DNA from 3 places in the Bacillus sp. EB106-04-04-XG123 genome. Region 3 is predicted to be linked to each of the others. Evidence: riboswitches for the same ligand, from Rfam matches in the RefSeq annotation. Region 3 holds a riboswitch; each other region holds the start of a gene.

Region 1 (10,261 bases), on a different contig from region 3:
CGTTCGGAATATAGAAGAAATGAGAAAAAAAGACCGTGACATTCAAATTCTTGTCCATCCTGAATGCACGCATGAGGTTGTAAGGGCTTCTGACTTAGCAGGTTCAACGAAATTTATTATTGATACGATCAAACAGGCGCCTGCAGGCAGCAAGTGGGCGATTGGAACAGAGATGAATTTAGTCAAACGGATCATAGCGCAGCACCCAGATAAACAAATTGAATCCCTTAACCCAGATATGTGTCCATGCTTGACGATGAACCGGATTGATCTGCCTCATTTGCTATGGTCACTTGAAAGCATTGAAAAGGGTCAGCCGGTCGGGTTGATACAGGTCAATGAAGACATCACGAAAGACGCTTTGCTTGCACTCGAGAAAATGCTCGCCATTAAATAATGATTCAGCCCCTCCTATCAGAAAACAAGTTTTTATCATATCGGCTTGTAAATAGGCATAAATTTATGTTGAAACATATTGTACTTCTGACATAACCGTTACGTTCACGTTTTGCATAGGAGGGGAAAACGTTGAAAATTCATATTGTGCAAAAAGGAGACTCCCTTTGGAAAATTTCAAAGAAATACGGAGTCGACTTTCAAGAATTGAAAAAACTAAATTCTCAGCTCAGTAATCCTGATTTGATCATGCCGGGTATGAAAATTAAAATTCCATCTAGTGGTGTTCCTGTGAAAACAGATCATCACAAATCAAAAGAAATGCCAAAAACGAAAGAACATCCGTATGTGAAAGAAAAGCCAAAAGATGTCGTGCAAGTGCAAGATACAAAACCGAAGGAAAAGCCAAATGAACCGGTACCTTATGTACCGCCAGTGCCAAAGATCGAGCAGCCAGTTTTTCCACAAGTCGATGTGAACTATTATCAGACCAATCTCTACCAGCCATTTACGCCTCCTCCCAAAAAAGATCATTATGAGAAAAAAGATCACGTTCACGAGAAAAAAGATCACAAAGATCATTTTCATCATGAGAATAAAGACCATAAAGATAACAAGGGTCATTTCCATCATGAAAATAAGGAACATAAAGATCACAAGGACCATTTTCATCATGAAAATAAAGGTCATTTAAAAGATGAAGTGGCAAAGGGATATGACCCGTTTATTCATATTCCGCATCAAAAAGAGGAGGGAAAAGACATGGAGCATGGCAATTACCCAAACCTTCCTAACTTCCCGCAAATGCCAAATGTGGGAGGGGCAGCGGTAGGAGGAGCGGCTGAAAATAACGAGCATCATCACCAGCATCATCATCATGAACCATATGATCCTTATTTTGGCTATGGTCATGGTCATTACATGCCAGCGATGTATCCATATCCGCAGCAAATGGTGCCGGCATCGCCAATTTTACCGGGATCAGGCCTATGTTATCCTATCCAGCCATATTATCACCATCATATGATGCCATATCCATACCCGGCTCATCCATATTATCCTGCGTATCAAGCGCCTGCTTACTACGGGGAAAATCATGAGCACCATGCAAACGACGGACATCACTGGCCTCACCATATGCATTCAAACGCCAATGCAAATGCTAACGTAAATCAAGGCTTTTATCCAAACGTCTCAAATGCCGCATACGGCAAGGAAGACTGCGGATGTGATGATGGCATGAAGCATCATCAGCCTTGGCCAGGACATTATCCGAATCCTGTTCCTTATGGCCAAATGGGAGCTTATCCAGCTCAGCCATATATGCAGCCATATCCAGGTCAATCCGTATTTGCAAGGCCGGAGGAGGAAGAAGAGGATTAATGACAGAAGGAACGATCTCAATCGTTCCTTTCAGCGTGTAGACAAACCCTCGCATTCGTTGTCAGGTCTGCGCTCCGGTGCTCACGAATGTCAAATTCGCTCCGCTCCTGTGCTCGTCCTTCCTAGAATGCATAGGTTTTCTATCACGCTGAAAAGAAGACAAAAGGTTAAAATCAAGAACATTTTAGCCTTTTGTCACCATACCAGAAGGAACGATCTCAATCGTTCCTTTTTTTGTTTATAACTGACAGCTTGATTTTCTTCCTAACTGTACATGCTAAAACAGAGCCTGTTTCGCGCTCATGAGATTGAATTTGTACAGGGGGTTTTTCGTTTGAAACAAAAATGGCAAAAAACAATCGCATTAGTGCTTCTTCCTATTGGGTTAACAGCATGTGGTACAAATGACAATGCAGGTGTAGATACAAGGCATAATCAATCAGGTCAGCCGGTCGGATATCATTCGAATAACCGTGCAGATGACAATAACCAAGATCATCAAGGACCAGTTTCTGAACTCATGGAAGGGATGAACGGTGGGAATACAACGAATGTTGATTATCGCACCCGTCCTCAAGCCGATGATCGAATGCCTCTTGCAGGTGGAGATGGACGCTACAGTCATGGAGATATGAACTATCATAACCAAATGTCGTTCTCAGGCTACGATAAACAAGAGAACATCCAGCGTTCAAGAAAAATTGCCAACCGCGTCAATAAAATGAATCACGTGGCAGACTCTCAAGTCATGGTGACGGATGAGAATGTGTATATTGCCATTAAATCAGATGGCCGCCTGACGTCAGAAGGCGTATCACAAGTAGAAGAAGCAGCGACTCGTTATGCAGATGGAAGAGCAGTCCAAGTCATGAAAGATGAAGGTGCATTCACACGCTTTAGAGATATGAGAAGAACGCAATTTGAAACAGGACAAACAGGCATGACCCGATAGTTTGACACAAAAAGGCTAAAGTTCATCACGAACTTTAGCCTTTTCTTAAAAATAAACCTTGATGCCTATATAAAATTCGTAAAAGAAATAACAGCCAAACCCTAATAATAAAATACCAGCAATAATGGATGTCCACTTGATCATCGTCCGATTCATCACTTTTCTTGTTAAGGATACAAGTGTGAGTAGACCAATGTCATGAAGGAGAATCCCTGCCAAAATACCGCCGGCAGCCAGCATAAATTCAGATGAATCTGTTTTTGTATAAGCATCCGCAAGTACAGCACCAAAAACAGAAACCCAGAACACAAGATTTCCAGGAGATACCGCCACGAGCAAGCCGTTTCGATATGTTTTCGCGAATGATTTATTGACCTTTTCTCCTGCTAAATGAATATCTTGATCCGCATTTTTAATGGAATCATATGCAAGAATCATTAAAAATACAGCTCCAATCAGCCAGAGCGGGATTTGAACAAACGGCAAAGATAAAAACTGAGCAAATCCAGCATATAAAGCCAAGATGAGTAATAAGTCTATGGTCATACCGCCTGCTCCGACAGTTAAACCATGAAAAAATCCGTTTTTCAGTCCCTGTTTTGTCATTTCAACCGTGATTGCTCCAACAGGCAGAGCAATTGAGAATCCTACGACGATAAATGTGAGAAATGTTTGCAATCGACTAGAACTTCCTTTGAATATATTGTATAAAAATTCTCCGTTTAGATTAATTATACATAATAGGAGAAAAGGATCAATGATTATTTCAGATTTAATTGAAATGAGTGAGATAGATGATGTATAGAAGACTGTATATCAACATGATCCATAATGCTTGTAGGGGAAAGGAACTATTTTCCTGAATCTTCTTTTCTTCATGATTTCTCTATGCTACACTGATGTGGAAATCAATAAAAGTGACTAGGGGTGCCCGCAAAATGGGCTGAGAGAGAAGTTTAGCTTCTTAACCCTTTGGACCTGATCTGGCTCGTACCAGCGTGGGGAAGTTGAAGATGATGCATGTATCATATCAATAATATGCATGTTTATTTCTGACGACGAAACCAGGTTCTTTAAATAGAGCCTGGTTTTTTGCTGGTGCTGATTCCATCCTGTCCGGTGACAAGAAGAAAAGGAGAGAACAGCAAATGAAAGAAAAGAAAAGTGTCCCATCCAATCAATCATTGTTATCCAGCTTTGACGGCAGCCATAAGGTGTATGAGAAAGGATCAAGACCCGATATCTTAGTGCCAAAAAGAGAGATCACGCTCTCACATACTGTGACAGAGGCGGGCAACATAAAAAATGAAGCAGTCCGTGTATACGATACGAGTGGACCGTACACCGATGAGAACGTTCATATTGACGTCACAAAGGGGTTAAAGCGTCTTAGGGCAACATGGATTGAAGAAAGAGGAGATACAGAAAACTATGAAGGGCGTCATGTAAGACCGGAGGATAATGGATACCGTTCAAAGGGGAATGAATCTATTCATTCTATCCAGACTGATTTTCATCATATGCCACTCCGCGCGAAACAAGGAGCGCGCGTGACGCAAATGCATTATGCCAAAAAAGGCATCATTACGCCTGAAATGGAGTTTATCGCAATAAGAGAAGAGCTAAGCCCTGAGTTCGTTAGAGAGGAAGTAGCGAGCGGAAGAGCCGTCATTCCTTCAAATATTAACCATCCAGAAAGTGAACCAATGATTATCGGAAGAAATTTTCATGTCAAAATCAATGCGAATATTGGCAATTCAGCTGTCACGTCATCCATTGATGAAGAGGTTGAAAAAATGACATGGGCGATCAGATGGGGGGCAGATACAATGATGGATCTGTCTACTGGAAAGGATATTCATACAACGAGAGAATGGATCATCCGGAATTGCCCAGTCCCAGTAGGAACCGTTCCCATCTATCAGGCCCTTGAAAAAGTGAATGGAGTCGCAGAAGATTTGACGTGGGATGTGTACAGGGACACATTAATTGAACAAGCGGAGCAAGGTGTAGACTATTTCACGATTCATGCTGGCGTACTGTTAAGATATATTCCGCTCACTGTCGATCGGGTGACTGGAATTGTTTCAAGAGGCGGTGCAATTATGGCAAGATGGTGTCTTGCTCATCATCAAGAGAATTTCCTCTACACTCACTTCGAAGACATTTGTGAAATTATGAAAAAATATGATATCGCCTTTTCACTTGGAGATGGACTTAGACCAGGCTCGATTGCTGATGCCAATGATGAGGCGCAGTTTGCAGAGCTGGAAACGTTAGGTGAGTTAACAGAGATTGCTTGGAAACATGATGTGCAGGTAATGATTGAAGGGCCCGGACATGTCCCAATGGATAAAATCAAAGAGAATGTGGACAAGCAAATGGACATTTGCAAGGAAGCACCATTTTATACGTTAGGGCCTCTTACAACAGATATCGCACCTGGGTATGATCACATTACATCCGCGATCGGTGCGGCCATGATCGGCTGGTACGGAACAGCAATGCTGTGCTATGTAACGCCAAAAGAGCATTTAGGTCTGCCGAACAAAGAAGATGTGAGAGAAGGCGTGATCGCCTATAAAATTGCTGCACATGCTGCTGATCTAGCAAAAGGACATCCTGCGGCTCAAAAGCGCGATGATGCTTTATCGAAAGCGAGGTTTGAATTTAGGTGGCGGGACCAATTCAACCTGTCACTTGATCCAGAAAGAGCCTTGGCGTTCCATGATGAAACATTGCCTGCCGAAGGCGCTAAAACCGCTCACTTTTGCTCGATGTGCGGACCGAAGTTTTGCAGTATGAAAATTTCTCATGATATCCGCAATCAATCTGAAGAAGTGAAAAGAGAGATGGAAAAGAAGGCGAAGGAGTTTGTCAGTCAAGGAAGTCAAATTTATCATCCATAAAAAAAGAACCTCGCACGATGCTGTGCGGGGTCTTATCAAACCGCTGAAAAGGCTTTTCTTAAAAGGTGAAAAAATGGCTTTGTTGCATATGCCATCATGTCCACACTCGGAATGAGAGCATCTGTTAAATGAAAAAAGACTGTTTTTCTTTCTGGAGATGTTCGTTTCTCTTTCTGCTTCATCAAGGGCAGCCTCCTTTTTCACTAATATACTTCTTTGCAGATATGAGAGATAGATATGTTGTGTGAATTTAAACAAAATTTAAACTTCTTGGGTTTGAATGGAAAGAAGGAGGGGAAACGAGTTGAATAGAGAATGAATGAAAAGAGCTGATCTATTTGACCAGCGAACAAGAAGAGTGGAAGGTGATCTTATGATGAAAGTATTTAAGGTAACATTTCATATGAACAATGGGGAAGTGCTTGATTTCGAGCTCAAACGTCCAGCTACCTATGATGTGTATAAAAAAATTGAAGAAGCCAATCATTGGTTTAAGCTGAATAATGAAATCATTAATCTATTAAACGTCAATAGTATCCATGTAGAAACAGAATAACAGCAAAAAGCCGCTCAGATAGAGCGGCTTTCGTTATGCAGAAAAATCATTTCGATTATTAAGCTGCCCGCGGGACAGCCAGTTCTTTTTATACAAATAAGCAATCACTTCAAGCCACAGACGCGGTGCTTTTTTAGGGAAAAAAGGTTTTTGGTAATAAGCATAAGCGGCTTTTAAATCATCCCATTGATGACATGCTTTCGTTTGTGTGAATCTGGCAACGTCAATGACTCTGATCCGTCCTTCTTTTGTTAAGATCAGATTGCGCAGATGGATATCAGAAGGATTCAATCCTTTCTCGCGCGCTTCCTCCAGCGCATCATCGACTTGATTGATCATTTGTTTTTTAATAGGAATTCCTTTTGTAAGGCATTCATAGAATGTGTAGCCTTTAATATATTCCATTAAAATATACTGATCCCCAGACTCATAAATCTCAGGGTAGTAAGACGAACCAGAAAGTTTTTCGTAAATGGCAGCCTCTTTGCGGGCAATATGCTGATAAGAAGGGAAAAAGACTTTTAGTGCCATTTTCTTGCCGTCTTTTTTATATAAAAAGACATAGGCACTTCTTCCTTTGCCGCACAGTTCAAGCTCTGCTGGTTTATAGGCAAGCTTATGAAAACGTTTCTCTTCATGATACTGAATCGATTCGGCTAATCTTTTGACATCTGACATTGACTTCACCTTCTTTGGTTTCAGTTTATGCGGCTGAAAAACGAATGATGAAAAAACGTGTCACCCGATAAAGCAATGGATTGTATAAAACATAACATTTACGAATGAAGGATACAATGAAAGACTCTTACCATACATTTGAATCATCGATGTGGTTAATGTTTAGAAAAATGGGTCAAACTACATATGTCATGCATCGATCTCATGTTCTAAAGAGGTGTAAATAGTGAAAGTGAAGATGAAATGTTTCGTTACAGGACTTATCATGACAAGTGTGCTTTTTTTCGCTGCGGATATGGAAGGGAAAGAACACTTGCAAAAGCAGTCAAACTCGATCACCGTCCAGCTTGAAAAAGTCTATTTAGACGGCGATGTGAGTATTGAAAGACACCGGGCATCATTAGAAGACAAAGACACATTCTGGGCGCAGTATAAAGGCTGGACGCTGGTAGAACAAAAAGAGGATTTTGCCCTTTTTAGAAAGCAAATTGATGATATCTCTCCATTAAGTAAAGCAAATGGATATATCGGATTATCAGAGGACGGTGTGATTTCTACGTTTCATGGAAGGCCTGACGGCTGGGCGGAGCCTATTCATCTCTTTTTTCAAATTGATACGTCCCGTTTAGAAAGTCATGTGGAAAAGCAGCTTGAGCAAGGCATTCCTTTTCGAACAAAGGATGAATTTGAGCATGTGCTTGAAGTCATGAAGCCTTACCGAAATGAAATATCGTTTTAAAGCGTGTAACAGCTTGCTGGTGTGAAGACCGCAAGCTGTTTTTCATGGTTTCATGATAAAAATGTACTGAGCGAACGTATGTTAACTTTTATTGCGGTTTTCTCTTCGATTTATGTTACAATGAAGAACAGTCAAAGAGGTGAAAACGGTGATAGAGTTTGTAAAAGGGACCATTGATTATGTGTGCCCGCAATATGTTGTCATTGAAAACGGCGGAGTGGGATATCAAGTCTATACCCCAAACCCGTTTATCTATCGAGTAAATAAACAAGAAACGATTTATACGTATCATTACATAAAGGAAGACGCATTTTCGTTATACGGTTTTCAAACACGAGAAGAAAAAGCGCTGTTCACAAAACTGTTAAATGTCACAGGAATAGGGCCAAAGGGCGCACTCGCCATTCTTGCTTCCGGTGATCCTGGCGCTGTCATTTCAGCGATAGAACGTGAAGATGAAGCGTTCCTGATTAAATTCCCTGGTGTGGGCAAAAAAACAGCACGTCAAATCATTCTGGATCTAAAAGGAAAACTTGCAGATGTGGTACCAGAAATGATTGGCAACTTATTTAATCACGAGGACCACATTCAGGTTGAAACGCAGCAAACTGCATTAGATGAAGCGCTTGAAGCCTTGAGTGTCCTTGGATACGGTGATCGTGAAATTAAAAAGGTTCTTCCATTATTAAAAGAAGAAAAGAATCTCACAACCGATCAATATGTGAAAAAAGCTTTACAAAAAATGTTGAAATAGGGTGATGTCTCATGGATGAACGGCTCGTCTCAACTGAAGCAGACAACCATGAATCAGCCATTGAGCAAAGTCTGCGGCCACAGACACTTAGCCAATATATCGGTCAGCAAAAAGTAAAGGATAATCTCAGCGTATTTATTGAAGCTGCCCGCATGAGGCAGGAAACGCTTGATCACGTCCTATTATATGGACCTCCTGGACTTGGGAAAACAACGCTTGCGTCGATCATTGCCAATGAAATGAATGTTCAGCTGCGTACAACATCAGGACCAGCCATTGAGCGTCCTGGTGATTTGGCGGCCATCTTAACATCTCTTGAGCCAGGTGATGTATTGTTTATTGATGAAATTCACCGCTTGCAGCGCTCAATTGAGGAAGTGCTGTACCCAGCAATGGAGGATTTTTGTTTAGATATTGTCATTGGAAAAGGAGATACAGCACGCTCTGTACGGCTTGATTTACCGCCATTTACGCTTGTAGGTGCAACGACCCGTGTCGGGCTGTTAACAGCGCCGCTTCGTGATAGGTTTGGGGTACATGCAAGATTGGAATACTATGAGCAAAGAGATTTAGCTCACATTGTGGCAAGAACAGCCGAGCTGTTTGAGATTGGGATCGATATTCGCTCTGCCGAAGAGATTGCGAGACGTTCCCGGGGAACACCGAGGGTTGCCAATCGTTTGCTCAGAAGAGTAAGAGATTTTGCGCAGGTGCTTGGGAATCATGCTATTACGCAGGACATTGCGGAAGATGCCCTTGAGCGTCTTCAAGTCGACAGGCTTGGCCTTGATCATATAGACCATAAACTCCTTTTAAGTATGATTGAAAAATTTAGAGGCGGTCCTGTTGGGCTTGATACGATCTCAGCGACAATTGGAGAAGAATCACATACGATTGAAGATGTGTACGAACCGTACTTGCTGCAAATTGGTTTCCTGCAAAGAACACCAAGAGGGCGGGTCGTCACAAGAGAAGCGTATGAACATTTTCAAATGGAGGTTCCGATTCGTGACTGAATTCCCTAAAATATTAATGATTTTAGGTGGTGTCCTTTTTGCCGCAGGATTAGTGTTTCAATTGGTTGGTAAGCTTCCAGGTGATATTTTTGTGAAAAAAGGAAATGTAACGTTCTTTTTTCCTGTCATTACATGCATTGTCATTAGCATCGTACTAACCATATTACTGAATATCTTTGGACGGATGAAATAACGTTAACTAGTTAACTACAGAATAGGTGAAGGAAATGAAGCTAGAACTATTTGATTTTGATTTACCAGAAAGATTGATTGCACAAGTGCCGCTTGAAAAAAGAGATGCATCAAGACTGATGGTCTTAAACAAACAAACGGGTGCGATTACACATGATACATTCTCACAAATCATCGATTATTTTCAAAAAGGTGATTGTCTCGTTCTAAACAATACTCGCGTTTTGCCTGCACGATTGTTTGGGATGAAAGAGGATACAGGTGCCAAAGTTGAGCTGCTTCTCTTGAAACAAGAAGAAGGAGACAACTGGGAAACACTTGTAAAACCAGCGAAACGGGTGAAAAAAGGGACGGTTATCACTTTTGGTGATGGACGGCTCAAAGCGGTATGTACAGAGGAAATGGAACATGGCGGAAGAAAAGTCGAGTTTCAATATACAGGCATTTTTTATGAAGTGCTTGAATCCCTTGGTGAAATGCCGCTGCCTCCATATATTAAAGAGCAGCTTGACGACCGTGAACGCTATCAAACCGTTTATTCAAAAGAGGTTGGCTCCGCTGCTGCCCCAACGGCCGGTCTCCATTTTACAACCGAGCTGCTGGATGCGCTGAAAGCGAAAGGTGTTCACATTGCTTTTATTACGCTGCACGTGGGGCTTGGCACGTTTCGTCCGGTAAGTGCAGAA
Region 2 (10,261 bases), on a different contig from region 3:
TAAGTTGAAGCGAAGTCTTGTCATACAATGTGTGACTTGCTTAACATTTTTTTCACCGCCGACAAGTTCTAGCACTTCTTTTGCTGTTTGTTTGTGGTTCATTGTGTTACCCTCCAATCGTTGATTTCATCTTGATATAGAAAAAACCTAAACATCCATTAATGTCCGAGAAATAGCGATTCAGACATTAATCGATATTTAGGTTTTGCCTGCTTAACCAGTAACAATCCTTCATAGCGATTGATCGTTATTTAATTTTTATAAGTCTTTAGATATAAAAAAACCTAAATCATGCCTTATCAAAGATAGGGACAATGATTTAGGTTTTGCCTGCTTGACCAGTAACAATCCTAAAAGATTGTGGGTTATTTAGTTTATAGTTATAAATTATCATGTTAATTTTGTGATGTCAACGCTTTCTTTTTGAATTTATTTTCTTTTTATTACTCTGTCTATATGCAAAGTTAAATATAGCATTTCATCTTCTATGAGACTTCGGTTGTATTCTTTTTGAACATACTCGTTAATTTTTTCTGCGCATTGAAAAGCTGCAGTGTTTTTCTCTTTTACCACTTCATACAGAAACTCATTTTGATTTTCCATTTGAGTTTCGTTAAACAGACGCTGTCCGAAAAACTTCAAATGCGTCACAAATCGGAAATAATTTAATGATTCCTCGTCTAAATCAATTTGAAAGTGATACTTTACGATGTTTAAAATATCTTGAATGAGCTTGGTGATTTGAATCACGTTTGGCATTTCCTCATTGAGCTCTGCATTGACAATATGCATGGCAATAAAGCCGGCTTCATCCTCAGGAAGATGGATGCTCAGCTTGTCCTCAATGATCCGAATCGCTTCTAAACCACATCTGAACTCATCTTTATACAGCCGTTTGATTTCCCAGAGCAAGGCATTTTTGATGTCCATTCCTTTTTGATGACGTTCTATGGCAAAGGTGATATGATCCGTCAGCGTCACATAGATGCTGTCATTTAGATTTTTGTTAAGGGTTGTTCTCGCATGCTCAATAATCGCCTCGCACACTTGCATATACTCGATTGGAATATCATAAAGCAGGGTTTTGAATTTTTCTGATATATCTTTATTTTGAATAGAAAATACCTTCTCGATTCGTTCTTCGTCAATCGGGTCTCCGCTTTTCTTTTGAAACGCGATCCCTCTGCCCATAATGACCAGCTCATGCTGCTCGTCATCATACGCACTGACAACATTATTATTGATTACTTTCGAAATGATCAATTGATACCCCCCAGTACATTCCGCTTTTTCGAGCATTTTATCGTTGATTGATATGTCATTTTATTATTATTTTCAAAAAAGAGGACTTTAAGATGATTTTACATTTTTTTTTGATCCGGTCAACTAGTAAGAATGACATATTGCCTCTCAGAAATGACGAAATAGGGGCAAAAAAGTCTAAAAACATACACAAAAACACTCTATAAAGAGTGTTTAAAGTGTGTTTTTTACAAAATCAGGAGCAGTCCCAATTATAGACAACATTCTCGAAATTTTTTCGTTTGAGGTCTTCTGGTTTGATAAAGAAGTTGGCAATACCGCAATCTCCCCACATCAAATCTACTTCATCATCTGAGTCAATTTGTAATAACAAAACAGTATGTTCTTGATCTACATAGGTACGCGGGTCTTCTTGTGTAAACCCTGGGTACCCGCCCAATTTGTGACCAAAGCCACTCGCTGTTTCATAAAATTCATCCAGCAGGGCATCTGCTTCATCGCCATTAACACCATCTGCATCTTCGAATAGGTCCCAGCTGTTCTTTCCTGTGACTTTTTCAAAGCGGAAATCTCCTACACTGATCGTTTCGCTTGCTAATTCACCTGTAATTGCGCCTTCCTTCGTTACAGGAAAATAAAAATCGTCTGGAATTTTCACAAAAGAAAAATCAGTCAATAACTCTTCTTCTGCCAAGAAAGGTTCCTCAATAAATTTAATTCGAAAATCTTTTTGCTCTGTTTTATGGTCAATATTCATTCCATAAAGATCATCATGCACAGAAATAAAGACTTGCAAAAGTCCTGTTTCCGGATAATCCTTCAGCTTTGGCAGCTGGCCGAAATTAATTTGTGCCAAAAGTTTCATAGGATGTCCTTCGCCGTCAACTGGATATTCGTTGTTTTTGGGGAAGTAAGGATCACCAGCTATTTTGCTGTCGTATGGTCCTGTTTTTCCTTGTTTCATCTGCAATTGTATCATTGGTTTTTCCGTTTCATCTAACAACGGACGGTAGGGTGCAAGTATTTCTTGCAGCTTTGCTGATTGTGTCACGATGATCTTCCTCCTTATGAATAGGTCTAATGACAAAACTAGTCTCTCTTTTTCTATCATACAGAAGTGTATCCTGCCTGTCAGCGATAAAACGGTCATAATCCTAACAAGTTTCTCACCTTGAAATGATAAAAAACCTCCAATTCAGCTGGAGGTTTTGTCGTTCTTTTATTTCACTTGATAGTTCACTAAGTCGTTTGCTAATGCTTTCATCGTTTCGTTTGTTTCATGAAGGCCTTCAATAATTTTTGTAAAAGTGCCTACAAGTTCTGCCTGATGCTCAGAGGAAGCGACAATTTGCGCAATTTCTTCTTCCATTCCTTTGATTGATCCCTGCACATCTTTTAGGGCTGTTTCAATATCAGTTGTCGCCTGTTTCGCGTGAGTTGACAGCTTTCTCACTTCTGTTGCGACCACTCCAAATCCTGCTCCTGCTTCTCCCACTCTTGCAGCTTCTATTGATGCGTTGAGTCCAAGTAAGTTCGTTTGATCAGAGATACCTTTGATGAGATTGGACACTTGATTGATTTTAGAGGAATTTTCGACAGTGGTTTTCGTATTTTGTAGAATTTGTTCACTTGTCGCTTGTAGTTCCTCTGAATGTGCGGCAACCTGCTGTACCATTGCGACTAGTTTTTCGGAAGCTTCGTTGCTCTCCGTCATGATGTGCTCTAATCGTTGTTGATTGGTTTGGTCATAGGCCACACAGAAGGCAGCAACCACTTGACCTGATTCATCAGTAATTGGAACGGCTACGATATCCATTGGAATCCCGTATACTTCTTTCGGAATTTGGATAAACGATGGTTCTCTCCCATTTTTCAGCATCGCAAAGTTTTGGAATCCAGGATCTACTGTATCACCAGCTTTAAATCCTAAATCAATATTCCCATGTTGCTGATAATAAAGAACCTTCTCTTTCCCTAAAACAGAAAAGGTTAGCTGTTCTCTCATAGCAAGTCCAATGATTGGTAAAGCGTCTATAATGTTATCAATTCTCTGTGACATTCGCTTACGTTCATCCTCTCTTTTTCTCAGTACACCTTCTTTATCGGTTCGTTATATGATCTATTACAGCCTGTAATGTGTACTAATATCAATCAAATGACCTAAGATATATAAAAAGCCCACATTCTATCAAGAGAATGTGGGTGTTTTTTAAACAAGGTAAATGCACATGAAGACACTGATACCGATGAGAAAAAGATACATATAGTCAATCCATGAGGTGCTCATGATATGATAATACGTTCGCTCTCTCGTCCCTGTGAAGCCCCTGGCTTCCATTGCAATCGCTAAGCGTTCTGATTTTCGTACGCCCTGCGTAAAAAGAGGTAATGCATAACGCATAAAGGCCTTCCAGCTGTTTTTTTGCTTGTAGCCTCTGATTTTATGTGCAGCTTTCATTTGTTTTAATTCACTTTGAAATAACGGAATAAACCGGAACCCGGCAAGCATTCCATACGCCCATTTTGGGGACATTCGGCATTGATGAATCAAACTCATCATAAATGCCGTCAAATCTGTGGTGGACGTAAAAAGGAGGCCAAATGTCACAAATCCAAGCATTCTGAAAGCGATGGTGAGACCATTTCTTAAACTCTCCTCCGTGATATGAAACCACGCCCACTTCCAAACAGTATGATCCCCCTTGCCGAATGCCGCCATCATCCAAAAGACGAGAATAAAAAAGAGCAGATAAGGGACAAGCCTTGTGATGAGATACTTCATATTCCATCCACCTAAAACAAGTCCAATGCCAAGAGCAAACAGCCAGATGATAAAGGTTGTTTTAGGATCAGATATCGCCATGAGGCAGCCCATCGCAAGCAAGTGAGCGAGTAATTTCATGACTGGATTCACAGTAGAAAGAAAGGAATGATTACTTTGCAATCGTCAGCACATCCTTTCTTTCTGCCACATAGCGATAATGTAAAGGAGCTCTCAGCTGATAAGCATCGACAAGTTCCTGATTTGAAAATAAATCATAAGGGGTGCCATCATATACATGCTTGCCTTGATGAAAAAGAAGCACTTGATCGGCACATTCATCGACAAGCTCCATATCATGTGTAACCATCACAATGGTCGTGCCATGGCGCTGCCGCTCTTTTAAACGCCTCATTAATTCCTTCGCCGTTTTTTCATCCTGCCCGAAAGTCGGTTCATCTAACAGCAATACATCTTGATCAAAAAGGAGCATCGTGGCAACACTCAATCTTCTTTTTTGCCCTAAACTTAAGGTGAAGGGATGTGCTTTTGCATGCTTCTCTAAACCGAACTCTTTCAGCAGCTGAACCGTTTTTTCTTGTACGACTGATTCTGGCCAGTTTCGCTGTCTGCCGCCAAAGGCGATTTCATCGAATACTGTGTCTTGTATAAATTGAAGCTCCGGATTTTGAAACACAAAGCCTGCTTTTTCATAGAGTAGTCGGTCAGACCATTTTTTAAGGTCTGTTTCTTTTAAGTAAATATGACCTTTTTTAGCTGGCTCTAAGCGGATCAAATGTTTGAGACACGTACTTTTTCCGCTCCCATTTTCTCCAATAATCGCCACCCAATCTCCTGCTTTGATATCAAGCTGAAGGTTACTCATAATCCTTTTTTTCCCGTAGCTTAATTGAAGATTTTCTGTACGAATCATTGTCTCTCGTTCGATTGACGGCACTTTTTCATGCTGCGCTTTTCTTGCTTCATAGGTTTGCATAAAGGTTTGACTCAGTGGATGAAATGGATCTTGAATAATCGTGGACCATTTCTCGGGAAATAATTTTGGCCGCCAAATTCCTGCCTCTTTCATTTCTTCCTCATATGTCACGAGCACATCTTTTGGAGCTCCATCTGCTAAAATGCTGCCTTGATCATCTAATAAAATCACCCGATCCATCCATTCGATGACTCCGTCAAGCACATGCTCTACAAAAATCATGGTTTGCTGCTGATCGGCTGCAAGCTGCTGCAGCAGTTGAAATATGTCCATTCTACCTGCCGGGTCAAGCTGTGCGGTTGGTTCATCAAAGAATAGAACATCCGGCTGTAATGCTAGTAAACAAGCAAGTGCCAATCGCTGCTTCATGCCGCCAGATAAAGTGTGAATCTCTGTATGCGGATCGACATTCAGTTGGACTTTTTGCATGAGCTGCTGAATGATGTCATCCATCTCTTCACGTGGGACGGAACGATTCTCTAAGCTAAAGGCAATTTCTTCATTGACGCGGTGCATACAAAACTGAGAGTCTGGATCTTGAAACATGACGCCTGTATGTCTTTGTAACACCACTTCGCCCTGCATGTCAGCTTCCACATGCTCTGGAATGATTCCAGCCAGAACCGAAATGAGCGTGGATTTCCCGCTTCCGCTCGGTCCTAAAATAAGCACCTTTTCCCCTTTTTGAATCGTAAGAGAGATTTGATGCAAAACTGGCTTAGGCTGTTCATAAAAACGGACAGTCAGATCATTGCACGCGAGAAATGAATTCATGCTGTTCACCTTTATTTCGTTTTTCTTTCATGATGGCATATTGATTGAGTACACCAGTTTTGGATAGTGCCTCCACCACCACTTTCGCAAGGCATCCGCCAAGTATCATTCCACTAATGATTTGAGTCACAAGCGTCATAAGTAAAACTTGAGGCGTATAATATCCGAAGCCATTTGCCACGAGACTGTACGCCATCGCTCCGATAGCGGCAAAGGCACCAGACAGCATCAGTGTCCACATGCGGTATCGTTTATACCCAAAAAGAGCGAAGGCGATTTCTGCCCCAAGCCCTTGGCATACACCAATCAGCAGAGCTGAAAGTCCGAAGTGGCTGCCTGTCAATAATTCCACAGCCGCGGCAGCTGTTTCCGCAATCAGGGCAGCCCCCGGCTTTTGAATGATATACGCAACGATTGGACTGGCAATGACCCATATTCCAAACATGATATTGCCTCCTGCTGGGCCAACAAGTGCTGTAATCGGTAAGTAAAGTGTGGACCATCCTAAATAGATCACACCGCACGCAACGGATAAAATCACGGCAAGGACGACTTCTTTCATCTTCCATGTCATGATGTATGCACCTCCAGTTGAACTGGCCACTCTTCAACAGTAAAGGCCATTTCCCAAAACTTGTACTCGAGCTGGCAGCTTAAGATAAAATGCTGTTTCATTTTTTCCTTTTCCTTCTCACTTGCTGCTTCTGCCAATTGATCGAGCCGTTTGCAAAGCTCACCTGTGACAGAATCGGTTAACCCTCCATAAAACGTGATCCATTCATAAAACGGATGTGACAGGTCTGGCTGCACATCTGTGAGCATTCGTTTCCCTATTTCCCAATATGTCCAAGGACATGGAAGCAGGACAGCGATGATTTCACCAAGCGTACCTTCCTGTGCGACTTGCAGCATGTGATGAATATAGTGATGAGCACTCGGAGCCAAAGAAGCACCTTGGAGCTCATCATACGCTACTCCTGCCACTCGGCAAAGGTTTTGATGAGGGTGCGTTTCACTATCTAGTACAAACGCAATCTGCTGATGAAAAAACGCAATATCCTCTCTGTCTGTACATCTGCTGAGCGCTGCTGCATAAATTTTAATGAATGCTTGTAAGTATTCTGCATCCTGTTTGACATAATGAATGATCTGTTCCTTTTCCAGCTTTCCTGCTGCCAGGCCTCTAACGAACGGATGCTGATAAATGGCTTCAAATAACGGTTCTGCTTCTTTCCTTAATTGCGTAGAAAATGTCATAAAAAAAGCCTCCTCTTCTTCAGTTGAATAAATGAAAAAGCCACCCCAAATGGAGCGGCCTTCTTATCGATTCAATCATGAATAAGACAAGGTCCAGCTCCACTTCCCTCCGCTAGTACGAACTAGATCAGGTTCAAAGGGTCCAAGATTTTCTCTTGTCTCAGTCATACATGACTCCCCTAGTGGACTTTTGTCATTTAATTATCTTTACTCTACACATGTGGCGATTTGATGTCAACCGCCTTTCTTAATTCAACGTTCTGATTGTTGGCAGTTTCTCGATTCCTGCAGCATAGTAGAAATTCAACACACTGAAGAAATCAATTGGCTTTCCTGTTTTTAAATCTACAGCTAAAATATGATCACCGTAATTTGTCATATCATCAATATCTAAGCGTCTTGGTGTTGTCTTCCCAAGTGTATCAACAAAGCTACTATGGTAGTACTGCCCGCTAGCAAACGATGATTCATGATACATAAATAAAGTCTCCACATCTAAGTAGACGAGAATGGCCTCTGAGGAACTTGCGTATGGAGCAGAGTACGACACTGGTGCCGAAATACTTTTCACCTTCACACTGTCAACAGAATGAGTTCTCTGTTCATATTTTCCATCATATGAGAAGTAAAATACACGCTCCCATTTATAATCGGCGGTCTTAGATTGTTTGTTATACACTTTTGTACCATTTGCGAAAACATCCCCATTGGCATACGTAGCGACAAAGTATTGCAATGTTGATGACAGGGATTCAGCACCTGTGAAATTTGGTGGGTTTTTGGCATTTACCTGTAATGTATATGAGTCTCCAAAGTCTCCACCACTGGTAATACCAAACGCATAATCACCCGCTGGTAAATTGCTTAACGCAAGCAGACTGCCTGCCGGTTGAATAAGATCCGTTGGGTAGGCTTGTCCTGTTTCATAATCAACAACAAACAATTGAACGAAATAATCAGGGTTTGAAGAAGTAATCCGGCTGATGAGTGCCTGAGGTGAAGATGTGCTTAAAAACCATAAATCAACTGGGTCTTCCTCTGTTAAGACAGCCGATTGATTTATGGCTAGTCCATCAATGGAGCGAACGGCAGACGTGCGCATTTTGCCATCTTTAGCAGCTTTTCGTTTGATACTGATTCCTTTCTTCTTATTCACTTTAAATGATTTTTTCACTTGCTTCTGTTGGATAGCGGTTCCTTCATCCTGCTTCAAAAACGACTCTTGCACTTGCTGAATCGCTTTTTCTGTCAGGAGTGATTGTTTCCCACTTGATTTTGGTGCTTCTTCTGCTTTTAATGCTGGTGAAAACAAACCTGTTGCGATGAGTAAAACAGACAGTAAAGCTGCAGTGATTTTGACATAAAATGCTCTCACAGGAACATCCCCTTTTCCTCTTTTGGGTTTTTTACCCTGTGATAATTTTACCATTATTCCAATCATTGTTTTGGTCTTTTTTGGGACATTTTTATAACAAAAAAACCAGCCGCATGTAACGGCTGGTTTTTGATCGTTTTATGCAATAGTTTTAACAAACAAACGTGCTGTTTCTGCACTTGATCCTGGGTTTTGTCCAGTAATGATTTGTCCGTCAACGACAGCAAATGGCGCAAAGGCATCTCCTTTTTCAAACGCTGCCCCCTGCTCACGAAGTTTTGTTTCCAATAAAAATGGAACCTTTGGTGTCAGCTGCACGGCTTCCTCTTCTTCGTTGGTGAAGCCTGTGATTTTTTTGCCTTCGATAAATGATTTGCCATTTTCGTCCTTCACATCAACGAATGCTGAAACACCATGACAAACGGCTCCGATCGCACCATTTTTATCTGAAACCGCTAAGATCGCATCCGCTACCAATTGATTAGACGCAAAGTCGATCATAGGGCCGTGTCCCCCAGCAAAGAAAATGCCGTCATAATCAGCTGGATTCACATCTGTAAGCGCCTTTGTGTCTTGAAGTCGTTCATACACATCTTGATATTGCGCTGGAACACCTTCAGGAATTGAATTTTTGTCAATTGGTACAGTGCCACCTTGAATAGAGACAATTTGTACTTCTAGTTCATTTTCTTTAAAAATATGAAATGGCTCTGCTAACTCTTCTAGCCATAAGCCTGTTGGATGTCCATTCATTTCTGGGCTGCTTGTCGATACTAATAACACTTTCTTACTCATCTTGATCATCCTTTCGATTTATCCTGTGGTTATTTTATATTTTGCACAATTAAATATCAAGCAATATGACTTTGGGTCAGTTCTTTATGTTATACCCGATTTTCTAAAAAATATGGTATGACTCAAAATCTAATCAATATGTCACATTCTATTGGTAGGGAATTTCATGTAAAATTGTCATTGAGTGATATAATATGAGGAAAGATTGACAGATCTCTCGTGGCACATGAGGGGATTTTTAAAGGAGTGAAAAAGAGATGAAAACCTATTCGATTGTGATGATCATCATCACGCTCTGTATTATATTGGCCGTCTTTTTGATGAACCTAACAGGGGTCATGTACGGAAAAATCATTTTGGCCGTTGCTGTTGCCCTTTGTCTGACATCCATTATTCGTTTGATGGGACTTCGAAAAAGATAAAAGCCGCCCTTACTAGGGGCGGCTTTATTTAAGATTAGATCGCCAGCATCAGTGCAATTAATGCAAGAAGCGCTGGTACTCCTTGTTTGATGATAATTGATTTATTGGATGTTACACCGCCAAATACTGCTGCGATGATGACACAAAGAATGAAAAATAGCTGAATCATATATCCAACGGTATTCGATCCAAGAATGAGTCCCCAAATGAGTCCTGCTGCTAAAAACCCGTTATAAAGCCCCTGATTAGCAAACATCACTTTGACATTTGGATCTTTTTGCAAGTGTTCTGGCAGCTTAAAAGATCTCTTCGCCATCTTTGATTCCATAAAAAACATTTCTAATAACATGATGACAATGTGTTCTAATGCGACAATTCCTACTAAAATCATTGCTAAAATATTCAATTTAGTTAATTCCTTTCTGATAGACGGTCACGAATTTCTATTTTATCCGTGTATAAATCAAAGTCTTGTATTAATTCTAGCGCTTCTGTAAAGCGACTTTGTGGAATGTCTTTCATTTTTCTCACGCCGAATTCCTTTTTAATAAAAGCCATGATGGTATTGATATGAAGCTTACCATGACCATCATACTCCAAATGGCTGCAAAAAGTCT
Region 3 (10,261 bases):
GCGAAGCATCGCTTTGCCCATAGCCTTTTATCTAAGGCGCAAAAGAGTGGAGCGGTTAAGCGAACATACAGAGCGTTTACACATGGCATGATCACAGAAAAACATGGAACCATCGCTGCAAAAATTGCCCGAAAAGGGGATAGTATCATCGAGCGGATGGTTGATGATACTGGGCAGGAGGCAGTGACGCATTATACCTTGCGAGCGGTAATCGCTGAGTTAAATATGTCGGATGTGTCTCTCTCGCTTGAAACCGGGAGAACACATCAAATTCGTGTGCATATGCAATTTCTTGGGCATCCGCTCATCGGAGATACGCTGTATGGCGGAAGGGCCGAGCGAATAGACAGGCAGGCACTGCATAGTGAAACCCTTGTGTTTCCTCATCCGATGACAGGTGAGCAAATGACATTTTCAGCTCCGCTTCCTGACGATATGAAATCCTTGCTTTTTTAAATAGAGAAATCCGGTCACCTGCAGCGCAGGGCCGGGTTTTTTTATAATGTGAAATGCTGAAATCTTGACTCGTCATAAGGCATAGATGAGGGAACGGAGACCGTTTTAAGCTCAGGGTATGTGAGGGCAGACAGTTTGTTGCCAAATACGCAGCCTGTATCAATATTGACGGTTCTGCCAACGAATCTAGGCTCTTTCACAGGTGTATGGCCGTACACAATCCACGGTTTTCCGTGATATTCTTTTGCCCAGTCCTTGCGAACAGGCCGTCCATCTGGCCATGTTTCTCCTGTGACGGCACCAAATAATAAATAGGACCGCATCTGTTTATTCGGCTTTTTTCCAATATCCTTTTCCTTCATCGCTGCGTGTGCAATGATCAGCTCATCAGGAATGAGTACATCATAAAGCGGAGCCTTCTCGAATAACTGCTTAAATTCATGTGACAATTTGTTTTGTTCATGAATTGGCAGTTTTTTTATTTCGTTCACTGTCGTTTCGATGCCATGAAGCAATTTGACGGGATTTCCTTTTAAATAGCGATAAAGCTTAAAGCAATGGTTGCCAGGTACATAGCGGATTGCGCCGTGTGAATAGGCATGAATGACAAATCGCATGACGTCTACTGACTGAGGCCCTCGATCTGTTAAATCACCAACAAGGGCCAGCGTTCTCTTATCAGGATGGACGGGTAATCCATGTTTGAGTTCGTATCCTAGTTTGTGTATGAGGGTAAGCAGCTCTTCGTAGCAGCCGTGGATATCGCCAATGATATCGAATTTCATAAGGTTTCCTCCTGATTTTTTTCATCCATTCGTCGGATATAAAGAAGTTTGAATTTTAGAAAATATAACGAATGGCTTTCATTTCATTTAGGCAATTGTTAGAATCAATGCTTTAACGTAAGACTTATAAAATTAAACATGAATGTTAGGAGGCTTTAGCCAATGGAGCATACATCTGTTTCATCACTCGTTGTCGTTATTATTGTCGCCTTTTTCACCCCTATTTTATTGCACCGATTTAAGCTGACCATCCCGGTCGTTGTAGCTGAAATCATCATGGGGCTCATCATTGGGAAAAGCGGTCTTCAACTGGTTGTCGAACATGATGCGTGGTTAGATACATTATCCATGCTCGGTTTTATTTTTCTGATGTTTTTAAGTGGACTTGAAATAGATTTTTCTTCTTTTGAGTCAAAGAAGAAAGCACGAGAACTTCCAAATGGTTTAAAAGAACCAAATACATTTAAAGCAGCCACCATTATTTTTCTTGGGGTATTTTGTATTTCTTTTATCCTGTCCTATGCGTTTGTACTCGCAGGGTTTATCCAAAATGCCTTTTTAATGACGCTCATTATCTCTACCATCTCATTAGGCGTAGTGGTTCCAACCTTAAAAGAGGAAAAGTTGATGCAGACGAATATCGGTCAAATCATTCTGCTTGTAGCTGTCATTGCTGATTTGGTCACGATGATTTTACTTGCTGTGTTTTCCTCCATTTATGGAGATGGAACAGGGAACATGTGGCTTCTGCTCTTATTATTTGCTGCAGGCATTCTTCTTTATTTATTTGGCCGCGTATTTAAGACAAAGTCAATTTTTCAGTCGATGTCAAAAGGAACCGTGCAAATTGGGACAAGGGCAATCTTTACTCTCATTATAGTCTTAGTTGCCTTATCTGAATCACTCGGGGCTGAAAATATTCTTGGGGCGTTTTTAGCTGGCGTACTTGTGTCCCTTCTTTCGCCAAATAAAGAGCTCGTTCAGCAGCTGGATTCATTTGGCTACGGATTTTTAATCCCGATCTTTTTTGTGATGGTCGGAGTGGATCTGAATATATGGGCACTGTTTAAGGATCCGACGATTATGATCATGATTCCGCTGCTGTTTATTGCGTTGCTTATCAGTAAGCTCATCCCAATTCTTTATTTGAAAAAATGGTATGACATGAATAAGGTCATCGGCTCCGGCTTTTTATTAACTTCAACGTTATCTCTCGTCATTGCAGCTGCGACGATTGGTGAGCGGCTCGGTGTCATTGATCATAAAATGTCTGGAGCGCTGATTTTAGTTGCTGTGCTAACGAGTATTTTAACACCTGTTTGGTTTAAAGCGCTCTTTAAAAAAGAACAAGCGGCGAGCCATAAGAAGCGTGTGACCTTTATTGGTGCAAATCAGCTGACCTTACCTGTCACACTTGATTTGCATCAGGATGAATATGACATTCGGATTTTGCATGTGTTTCAAGAAAATAAGGAAGCACTGCTGGCAGACTCTATCTTTGAAGTCGAATCAATTGAACAATACGACGATGAGACGCTGAGAAAGGCTGGCGTCGGCCAAGAGGATGTCCTTGTCGTCGCAACAGGCAGTGAGACAAAAAATAAGGAAATTGCTTTATTTGCAAAAGAAGAAGGTTCAAAACAAGTCATTGCAAGTGTCAACAAAGCTGAGGCAGAGCTGACATTGAAGGAAGCGGGCATTGATACGTTTTCTACTTTCCTTTCATCTAAAACGGTGCTAAGAGCTTTGATTGAAGCACCTGATGCGATTCGATTGCTAACAAATGAGGATTCTTCTTTGTATCAAATTCAAATGAACAATCATCGTTATCATAATGTCATGCTGAGAGAATTTCCTTTCACCGGTGACTTGGTATTTGTCCGTATTTTCAGAGGAGTAGACAGCTTAGTACCGCATGGAGATACGACACTTAGAAGCGGCGACCGTGTGCTTGTATCGGGCTCCAGGGAGTATGTGGCAGGACTAAGAGCGCAATTAGAATGACAATGAACGCTTGACCAATGAACAATTCCTGATTAAGATAGAGGTACAACATCATATATTTGATCCACTAGGGGAGTCCTTTAAAAGGGCTGAGATAAAAGTGTCGACTTTTAGACCCTCATTACCTGAACAGGTTCATACCTGCGTAGGGAAGTGGTGCGGTTTTTGACTATGCTTTTTACAAATTCCAAGCCACTTTCCACGCGGAAAGTGGCTTTTTTATATGGAAAAACAGGAGGAGAGGAACATGACGTTTTCAACAGAATGTAAAGAGGCTGCAGCAACATGGTGGAATGGAAGCTTTACGCATCCTTTTGTCAAAGGGATTGGGGATGGCACACTTTCACTCGATCGTTTCACTTATTACGTGATGCAGGATTCGTATTATTTAACTCATTTTGCAAAGGTGCAGGCATATGGAGCGGCGATTAGTGAGGACTTACATACGACGGGCAGAATGGCGTATCATGCCCAGGGCACGTATGAAGCAGAGCTGTCCCTGCATAGGAAATTTACAGAGCTTCTGCAAATTTCTGATGAAGCCATTGAGAACTTTAAGCCTTCCCCGACTGCTTATGCGTATACCTCTCATATGTACCGGTCTGTAAAAAGCGGACGGTTTGAAGAGATTTTAGCCGCGTTATTACCGTGTTACTGGCTCTATTATGAGGTAGGTGAAAAGCTGAAACAAACAACACCTGACCATCCAATTTACCAAGAATGGATTTTGACATATGGAGGCGATTGGTTTAAGGAACTCGTTTTCGAACAGGTGAACCGCTTTGATGAACTAGCAGAAAAAGCACCAGAACATGTACGCGCCAATATGAAAGAAAATTTTGTGATTTCAAGCTATTACGAATATCACTTTTGGGAGATGGCGTATCAAAAAGAATTGTGGCAAACAGCATGCTTAGATGGGGTTGGTGCAAATGGAACTCCACGCAGTGACAAATGATTCGCTTCCTGCGGGTGAACTGATCAAACAAATAAAAGCCATTGCGTCTGAAGTGGATTTTATTCATATTCGGGAACGGTCTAAAACAGCAGGTGAGCTTGTTGATCTCGTGAAGAATCTCCTTTTAGAAGGTGTACCGAAAGAAAAGCTCGTGATCAATGACCGAGTAGACGTGGCGCTGCTAACCAATATTCACAGGGTGCATCTTCCGGGCCATAGCTTTTCGCCGAAGGAGCTGCGAAGAAAATTCCCTCACCTTCATGCAGGGGTGTCCGTCCATTCGATAGAAGAAGCGAAAGCAGCAGAGAAAAATGGAGCAGAGTATGTCATGTTTGGGCACGTATATGACACCTCTTGTAAACCAGGACTCCAGGCAAGAGGTGTACAGCTTGTGAAAGAACTGACTTCTGCACTAACAATTCCAGTGGTGGCCATCGGCGGGATGACCCCAGAACGAGTTCCAGAATTGAAACATGCTCATGTGAAAGGAATCGCTGTCATGTCTGGGATATTTACTCATCATCAGCCGCGTATGATGGCACAAGCATTTTCTGAAAAGGTAAAGGAGAATCCTTATGAAAAAGCATTATGACGTTGCAATCATTGGTGGTGGAATCATAGGGATGTCAATCGCCTATCACCTTGCAAAAGCAGGAAAACAGGTGGTCTTATTTGAAGCGAATGAGATAGGGAAGCAAACGACAAGTGCGGCTGCCGGGATGCTCGGTGCACATGCTGAAGGAGAGGGGCATGAGGATATTTTCTTTCAGGCAGGCAGAGCAAGCCAGGCATTATACGAAAAATTAAAGGTCGATCTTTTGCATGAATCAGGCATTGATATTCGGACTTCAGCAGGCGGCATTATGAAGGTCGCCTTTACTGAAGAAGAGAAGCAGGCCCTTTGCCGGATGCAGCATTTGTCTACATTTAAGTGGCTTGACGCAAGCAGCGTAAAAAAATGCATGCCTCAAGTAACAGATCACATGCTGGGAGCAGGTTTGATTGAAGAGGATGTGCATGTGGAGCCTTACGCTGTATGCAGGGCTTTGTGGCAGGCGGCGGTCCGGTACGGAGCAGATGTGAAAGAGTGTACACCTGTGATCGAAGTGAAGCGGGACAAAGAAGTGTTAACTGTCAGAACAACGAAGGGCACATTCACATGTGATGACCTGACAGTTGCAAGTGGTGTATGGTCTGGCCGTTTTTTTGAAGAGCTCGGATTATCGCATTCTCTTTATCCAGTAAAAGGAGAATGTGTGTCTGTATGGAATAACGGTCCAGCGCTCGCACACACCATTTATCATGATCATTGTTATATCGTTCAGCGAGATAGCGGAAAGCTTGTTATCGGTGCAACGATGAAGCCAAACGAGTGGCAGGCTGTTCCAACGCTTGGCGGAGTGGAAACTGTGATTCAAAAGGCGTCTCAGCTTATGCCTTCTATTAAAGAGATGCCGATTGAAGAGTGCTGGGCAGGCCTTCGTCCGGCGACAAACGACCGGCATCCCTATATCGGAAGACATCCAGAAGACAAGCGTATTCTTTTTGCTGCAGGGCATTACAGGAATGGCATTTTACTTGCGCCGATTACTGGAGAAATCATTCGTGACCTCATATTAGACAAACCGGTCAAAGAGGAATGGCTTCACGCATTTCGTATTGGACGAAAGGAGGCACTATTCGTATGAAGATTCAATTGAATGGCAGAATCGTTGACTTCGATCAAGAGAATGGAACGATCTATGATCTGCTATCAGCCTATCAGCTTGAAAACCGTGTGGTGATCGTTGAAAAGAACCAAGAAATTATTGATAAAGAAGCGTTTCAACAAGTAGTCATTCAACCAAATGACACGATTGAAATCGTTCATTTTGTAGGAGGAGGATGATCCAATGCTGCACATTGGCGGAAAAACATTCACATCAAGACTATTACTCGGAACAGGGAAGTACCCATCATTTGAGGTTCAAAAAGAAGCGGTGAACGTATCGGAAGCCGAAATTTTAACCTTTGCTGTCAGAAGAATGAACATATTCGAAGCATCTCAGCCTAATTTTCTGGAGCAGCTTGATTTATCAAGATATACACTGCTTCCGAATACAGCTGGTGCAAGTACAGCAGAAGAGGCAGTGCGTATTGCCCGTTTAGCAAAGGCTTCTGGTCTGTGTGACATGATCAAGGTAGAAGTCATTGGCTGTTCAAGGTCTCTTTTGCCAGATCCAGTTGAAACATTAAAAGCATCTGAAATGCTGCTCGAAGAAGGGTTTATCGTGCTGCCATATACATCTGATGATGTGGTGCTCGCAAGAAAATTAGAAGAACTCGGTGTCCACGCCATCATGCCAGGTGCTTCTCCGATTGGTTCAGGCCAAGGCTTACTAAATCCTTTGAATCTCTCATTTATTATCGAACAGGCGAAGGTGCCGGTCATTATTGATGCTGGCGTAGGCTCTCCAAAGGATGCAGCTTATGCGATGGAGCTTGGAGCTGACGCAGTATTACTAAATACCGCTGTCTCTGGTGCAAAGGATCCTGTGAAAATGGCAAAAGCAATGAAACTGGCGATTGAATCAGGAAGACTAGGCTATGAGGCAGGACGTATTCCCCTGAAAAACTATGGGACAGCGAGCAGTCCACAGGAAGGAATGCCGTCATTTTGAGCACTCGTTATTCACGCCAAGAGCTTTTTCAGCCAATTGGAACAGAGGGACAAAAGCGGCTAAATGAATCAAAGGCGGTCATTATTGGAGCGGGGGCACTTGGAACGGCTAGTGCAGAAATGCTCGTTCGTGCCGGCGTTGGATCTGTCACCATTTTGGACCGAGATTATATTGAATGGAGCAACCTTCAGCGCCAGCAGCTTTACACGGAGCAAGACGTGAAGGATCGGCTGCCAAAGGCTGTGGCGGCTGAAAAAAGACTCAAGCAAGTAAACAGTGACGTGTACGTCAAAGGAATCGTGATTGATGTGACTGCTCACAATATTGACGAACTGGTCAGCGGGGCTTCGATCATTGTCGATGCAGCGGATAATTTTGAGGTAAGAATGATTGCAAATGATGCCGCTGTCAAACATCAAATTCCGTTCCTTTATGGGGCCTGTGTAGCCAGTTATGGCATTCAATTTACTGTGATTCCTGGTGAGACGCCGTGTTTACACTGTCTGCTTGAACATTTACCTGCACAAGGCATGACATGTGATACAGCAGGTATCATTAGTCCAGTTGTGCAGCAGGTGGCCGCATATCAAGTGGCAGATGCACTTAAATATTTAACAGGACATCAAGTCACGCCAATATTAAAATCCTTCGATTTATGGAAAAATGAACGGTCTGACATTCGGTCGGCCGCATCTTTAAAGAAGAAGCAATGTCCAAGCTGTGGACTGAAGACGTATCCATTTCTTTCATATGATGACAAGAGAGCGAAGGCAGATGTACTATGCGGCCGCAATACGGTACAAATCCGCAGTGCAGCAGAAACCCCGCCGCCTTTACATGAAGTAGCTCTTCGGTTAAAGAAAGCAGGGATGGATGTGCTTGAAAATCCATATTTGCTTTCATGTCAAAAGGATGAATTTAAGCTTGTCTTATTTAAAGATGGCAGAGCGCTTGTTCATGGAACCAATGATATTGCCAAAGCAAGAACTATTTATCATCAATGGATTGGCTAATGAGAGGTGTGAAGAAATGACGATCAAAAAAGCATTCACAATCGCAGGTTCTGATTCTGGCGGCGGAGCAGGCATTCAGGCAGATTTGAAAACTTTTCAGGAGCTCGGTGTGTATGGAATGTCTGCAATCACAGCGATTACTGCGCAAAACACACTAGGTGTTCACGGGATTTACCCGCTTTCAATTGAGGCGTTAGAGCGTCAAATAGATGCAGTGGCAGAAGATTTACTGCCAGATGCCGTCAAAACAGGGATGCTGTGGAGTGCAGACATGATCAAGATCGTAGCTGAAAAAACGGTTCAATATGATATGAAGCTGATTGTAGATCCAGTCATGATTGCAAAAGGAGGAGCCTCTTTATTAAATGAAGATGCGGTCTCTGCGATGAAAACACACTTGCTGCCTGTGAGCTATGCTGTAACGCCGAATCTTCCTGAGGCAGAAGTACTGTCAGGTATACGTATTCAGACGAAAGAGGATCGCTATCTGGCAGCAGAGCGCCTTTATGAGCTCGGTACGAAACATGTCGTGATCAAAGGCGGACATGGTCCATCTGATGGGATGATTACAGACCTGCTGTATGATGGAAAAGGCTTTATTGAAATCACAAATGAACATATCGATACACCACATACACATGGCACAGGCTGCACGTTTGCAGCAGCATTAACAGCTGAAATTGCGAAAGGTTATTCGATAAAGGAAGCCTTTGAAACAGCAGAAAGCTTTGTCCATGAAGCGATCAAATTCCCTTTACGAATTGGATCTGGACACGGGCCTACGAACCATTTTGCTTATCAGCAAAACAGAATCAAACGTTAAGGGAATCGAACCGCCTTCCTTGTGAGGGCGGTTTTTTTGCGAAAATGAAACTTTCTTTCAGAGGAAATTGTCATTCTCTTATGATCTGTGATAATATTATGATCAGGTACTAATACTATGTCTTGAAAAAATAGGAGGCTTTATTACATATGAACTTTTCTTTAGAAGGCCGTAATATCGTGGTGATGGGTGTTGCCAATAAACGAAGCATCGCTTGGGGAATTGCCCGTTCACTTCATGAAGCTGGAGCTCGTTTGATTTTTACTTATGTTGGAGATCGTCTTGCTGAATCGGTAAAAGAGCTTGCAAGCACACTTGAGCGTGATGATTCAATTATTCTTCCGTGTGATGTGACAAGTGATGAAGAAATCGAAAAATGTTTTGCTGAAATTAAAGAAAAAGTACAAGTCATTCATGGCGTTGCGCATGCCATTGCATTTGCAAATAAGGAAGAGCTTGTTGGCGAATACTTGAACACGAATCGTGAAGGTTTCCTTTTGGCGCACAACATTAGTGCATACTCATTAACTGCTGTAGCAAAAGCAGCACGTCCATTAATGACAGAGGGTGGAAGCATTGTGACGCTTACATACCTAGGCGGAGAGCGTGTTGTATCTAACTACAACGTAATGGGTGTAGCGAAAGCATCACTTGAAGCAAGTGTGAAATATTTAGCAGCTGATTTAGGCGCAGAAGGCATCCGCGTGAACAGTATTTCTGCTGGTCCAATTCGTACGTTATCTGCAAAAGGCATCAGCGGCTTTAATACCATTCTGAAGGATATTGAAGAGCGTGCACCGCTTCGTCGTACAACAACTCCTGAAGAGGTTGGCGATACAGCTCTATTCTTATTCAGTGATCTATCTCGCGGCATGACAGGTGAGAATCTGCATGTTGATTCTGGCTTCCATATCATTGCCCGCTAAACGAATACATGATTTGCAGCATACCGAAGAAGGGTATGCTGTTTTTTTATTTTTCTTCTGATTTGAGCCCTCCGTTCATATATATAAGGAATGAATCATTCGGGAGGGATTAGTATGTCAAATAAAGGTGATGAGAATCAAAAGCCGCTGATGTATATTGTTCAGCCGAGCTATCATGAATCAAAGCCGGCCATGCAAAATATTGTGAGAAAGCGAAAAAAATCAGAAAAACAGCCAGAAAGTGATCACAATGCAAAAGGCGAGATCGAAGAAAGCACGCAGCAGGAGCCTGCGATTCAAGAAATAGAGCAGAAAAAAGAAGTCGAGCCGCCTGAACACCAGCAAGATCGAGATATAAAACAAGAAGCCGAATTTACAGAAGAACAAGATATCGCACAAGAGGCTGAGCTTGCACAGGAACAAGAGAACATACAAGAACCAGAGCTCATACAAAAGCAAGAGCTTCAGCAAGAAGAAGGAAACCAGCTAGAAGGTGTCTTTCATGAAACAAAAGAAGAACCAAGAAGAAAACGAGTGAAAAAGCCTTTAAGTCAGATGAGTATTGATGAAAAAGTCGATTTTCTCACAAGACTGCCTCATAATATGCCAAGGGCTCTTTGTCTGATTGAAGCTGAT

What was found. A riboswitch is a leader RNA that binds a small molecule or an ion and turns the genes downstream of it on or off. The one in region 3 is predicted to bind thiamine pyrophosphate.
Region 1: it holds a riboswitch for thiamine pyrophosphate, as region 3 does, so the genes downstream of both, thiC (phosphomethylpyrimidine synthase ThiC) here and tenA (thiaminase II) in region 3, are expected to answer to the same signal.
Region 2: it holds a riboswitch for thiamine pyrophosphate, as region 3 does, so the genes downstream of both, tenA (thiaminase II) here and tenA (thiaminase II) in region 3, are expected to answer to the same signal.

The regions. Positions count from the first base shown of each region.
Region 1 covers NZ_JBYTDZ010000005.1:305,343-315,603, forward strand. The annotation lists gene nadA (quinolinate synthase NadA) at 1-397, shown strand, start outside; gene safA (SafA/ExsA family spore coat assembly protein) at 529-1,779, shown strand; gene AC3WTB_RS16520 (YhcN/YlaJ family sporulation lipoprotein) at 2,114-2,731, shown strand; gene AC3WTB_RS16525 (LysE family transporter) at 2,777-3,409, opposite strand; TPP riboswitch at 3,645-3,753, shown strand; gene thiC (phosphomethylpyrimidine synthase ThiC) at 3,880-5,640, shown strand; gene AC3WTB_RS16535 (hypothetical protein) at 5,676-5,822, opposite strand; gene AC3WTB_RS16540 (hypothetical protein) at 6,014-6,196, shown strand; gene AC3WTB_RS16545 (serine/threonine protein kinase) at 6,230-6,874, opposite strand; gene AC3WTB_RS16550 (intercompartmental signaling factor BofC) at 7,113-7,613, shown strand; gene ruvA (Holliday junction branch migration protein RuvA) at 7,762-8,367, shown strand; gene ruvB (Holliday junction branch migration DNA helicase RuvB) at 8,379-9,383, shown strand; gene AC3WTB_RS16565 (DUF2905 domain-containing protein) at 9,376-9,576, shown strand; gene queA (tRNA preQ1(34) S-adenosylmethionine ribosyltransferase-isomerase QueA) at 9,611-10,261, shown strand, end outside.
Region 2 covers NZ_JBYTDZ010000002.1:774,080-784,340, forward strand. The annotation lists gene AC3WTB_RS09355 (beta-glucoside-specific PTS transporter subunit IIABC) at 1-102, opposite strand, end outside; gene licT (BglG family transcription antiterminator LicT) at 430-1,263, opposite strand; gene AC3WTB_RS09365 (YwqG family protein) at 1,499-2,314, opposite strand; gene AC3WTB_RS09370 (methyl-accepting chemotaxis protein) at 2,483-3,322, opposite strand; gene AC3WTB_RS09375 (energy-coupling factor transporter transmembrane component T family protein) at 3,473-4,207, opposite strand; gene AC3WTB_RS09380 (ABC transporter ATP-binding protein) at 4,197-5,795, opposite strand; gene AC3WTB_RS09385 (ECF transporter S component) at 5,770-6,369, opposite strand; gene tenA (thiaminase II) at 6,366-7,052, opposite strand; TPP riboswitch at 7,140-7,243, opposite strand; gene AC3WTB_RS09395 (hypothetical protein) at 7,300-8,427, opposite strand; gene AC3WTB_RS09400 (type 1 glutamine amidotransferase domain-containing protein) at 8,566-9,222, opposite strand; gene AC3WTB_RS09405 (hypothetical protein) at 9,480-9,644, shown strand; gene AC3WTB_RS09410 (DUF1304 domain-containing protein) at 9,679-10,050, opposite strand; gene AC3WTB_RS09415 (ORF6C domain-containing protein) at 10,056-10,261, opposite strand, start outside.
Region 3 covers NZ_JBYTDZ010000001.1:700,512-710,772, reverse strand. The annotation lists gene AC3WTB_RS03690 (RluA family pseudouridine synthase) at 1-456, shown strand, start outside; gene prpE (bis(5'-nucleosyl)-tetraphosphatase PrpE) at 498-1,241, opposite strand; gene AC3WTB_RS03680 (monovalent cation:proton antiporter family protein) at 1,404-3,245, shown strand; TPP riboswitch at 3,305-3,414, shown strand; gene tenA (thiaminase II) at 3,493-4,203, shown strand; gene tenI (thiazole tautomerase TenI) at 4,178-4,795, shown strand; gene thiO (glycine oxidase ThiO) at 4,779-5,891, shown strand; gene thiS (sulfur carrier protein ThiS) at 5,888-6,091, shown strand; gene AC3WTB_RS03655 (thiazole synthase) at 6,096-6,863, shown strand; gene AC3WTB_RS03650 (thiazole biosynthesis adenylyltransferase ThiF) at 6,860-7,876, shown strand; gene thiD (bifunctional hydroxymethylpyrimidine kinase/phosphomethylpyrimidine kinase) at 7,893-8,699, shown strand; gene fabI (enoyl-ACP reductase FabI) at 8,849-9,625, shown strand; gene AC3WTB_RS03635 (CotO family spore coat protein) at 9,740-10,261, shown strand, end outside.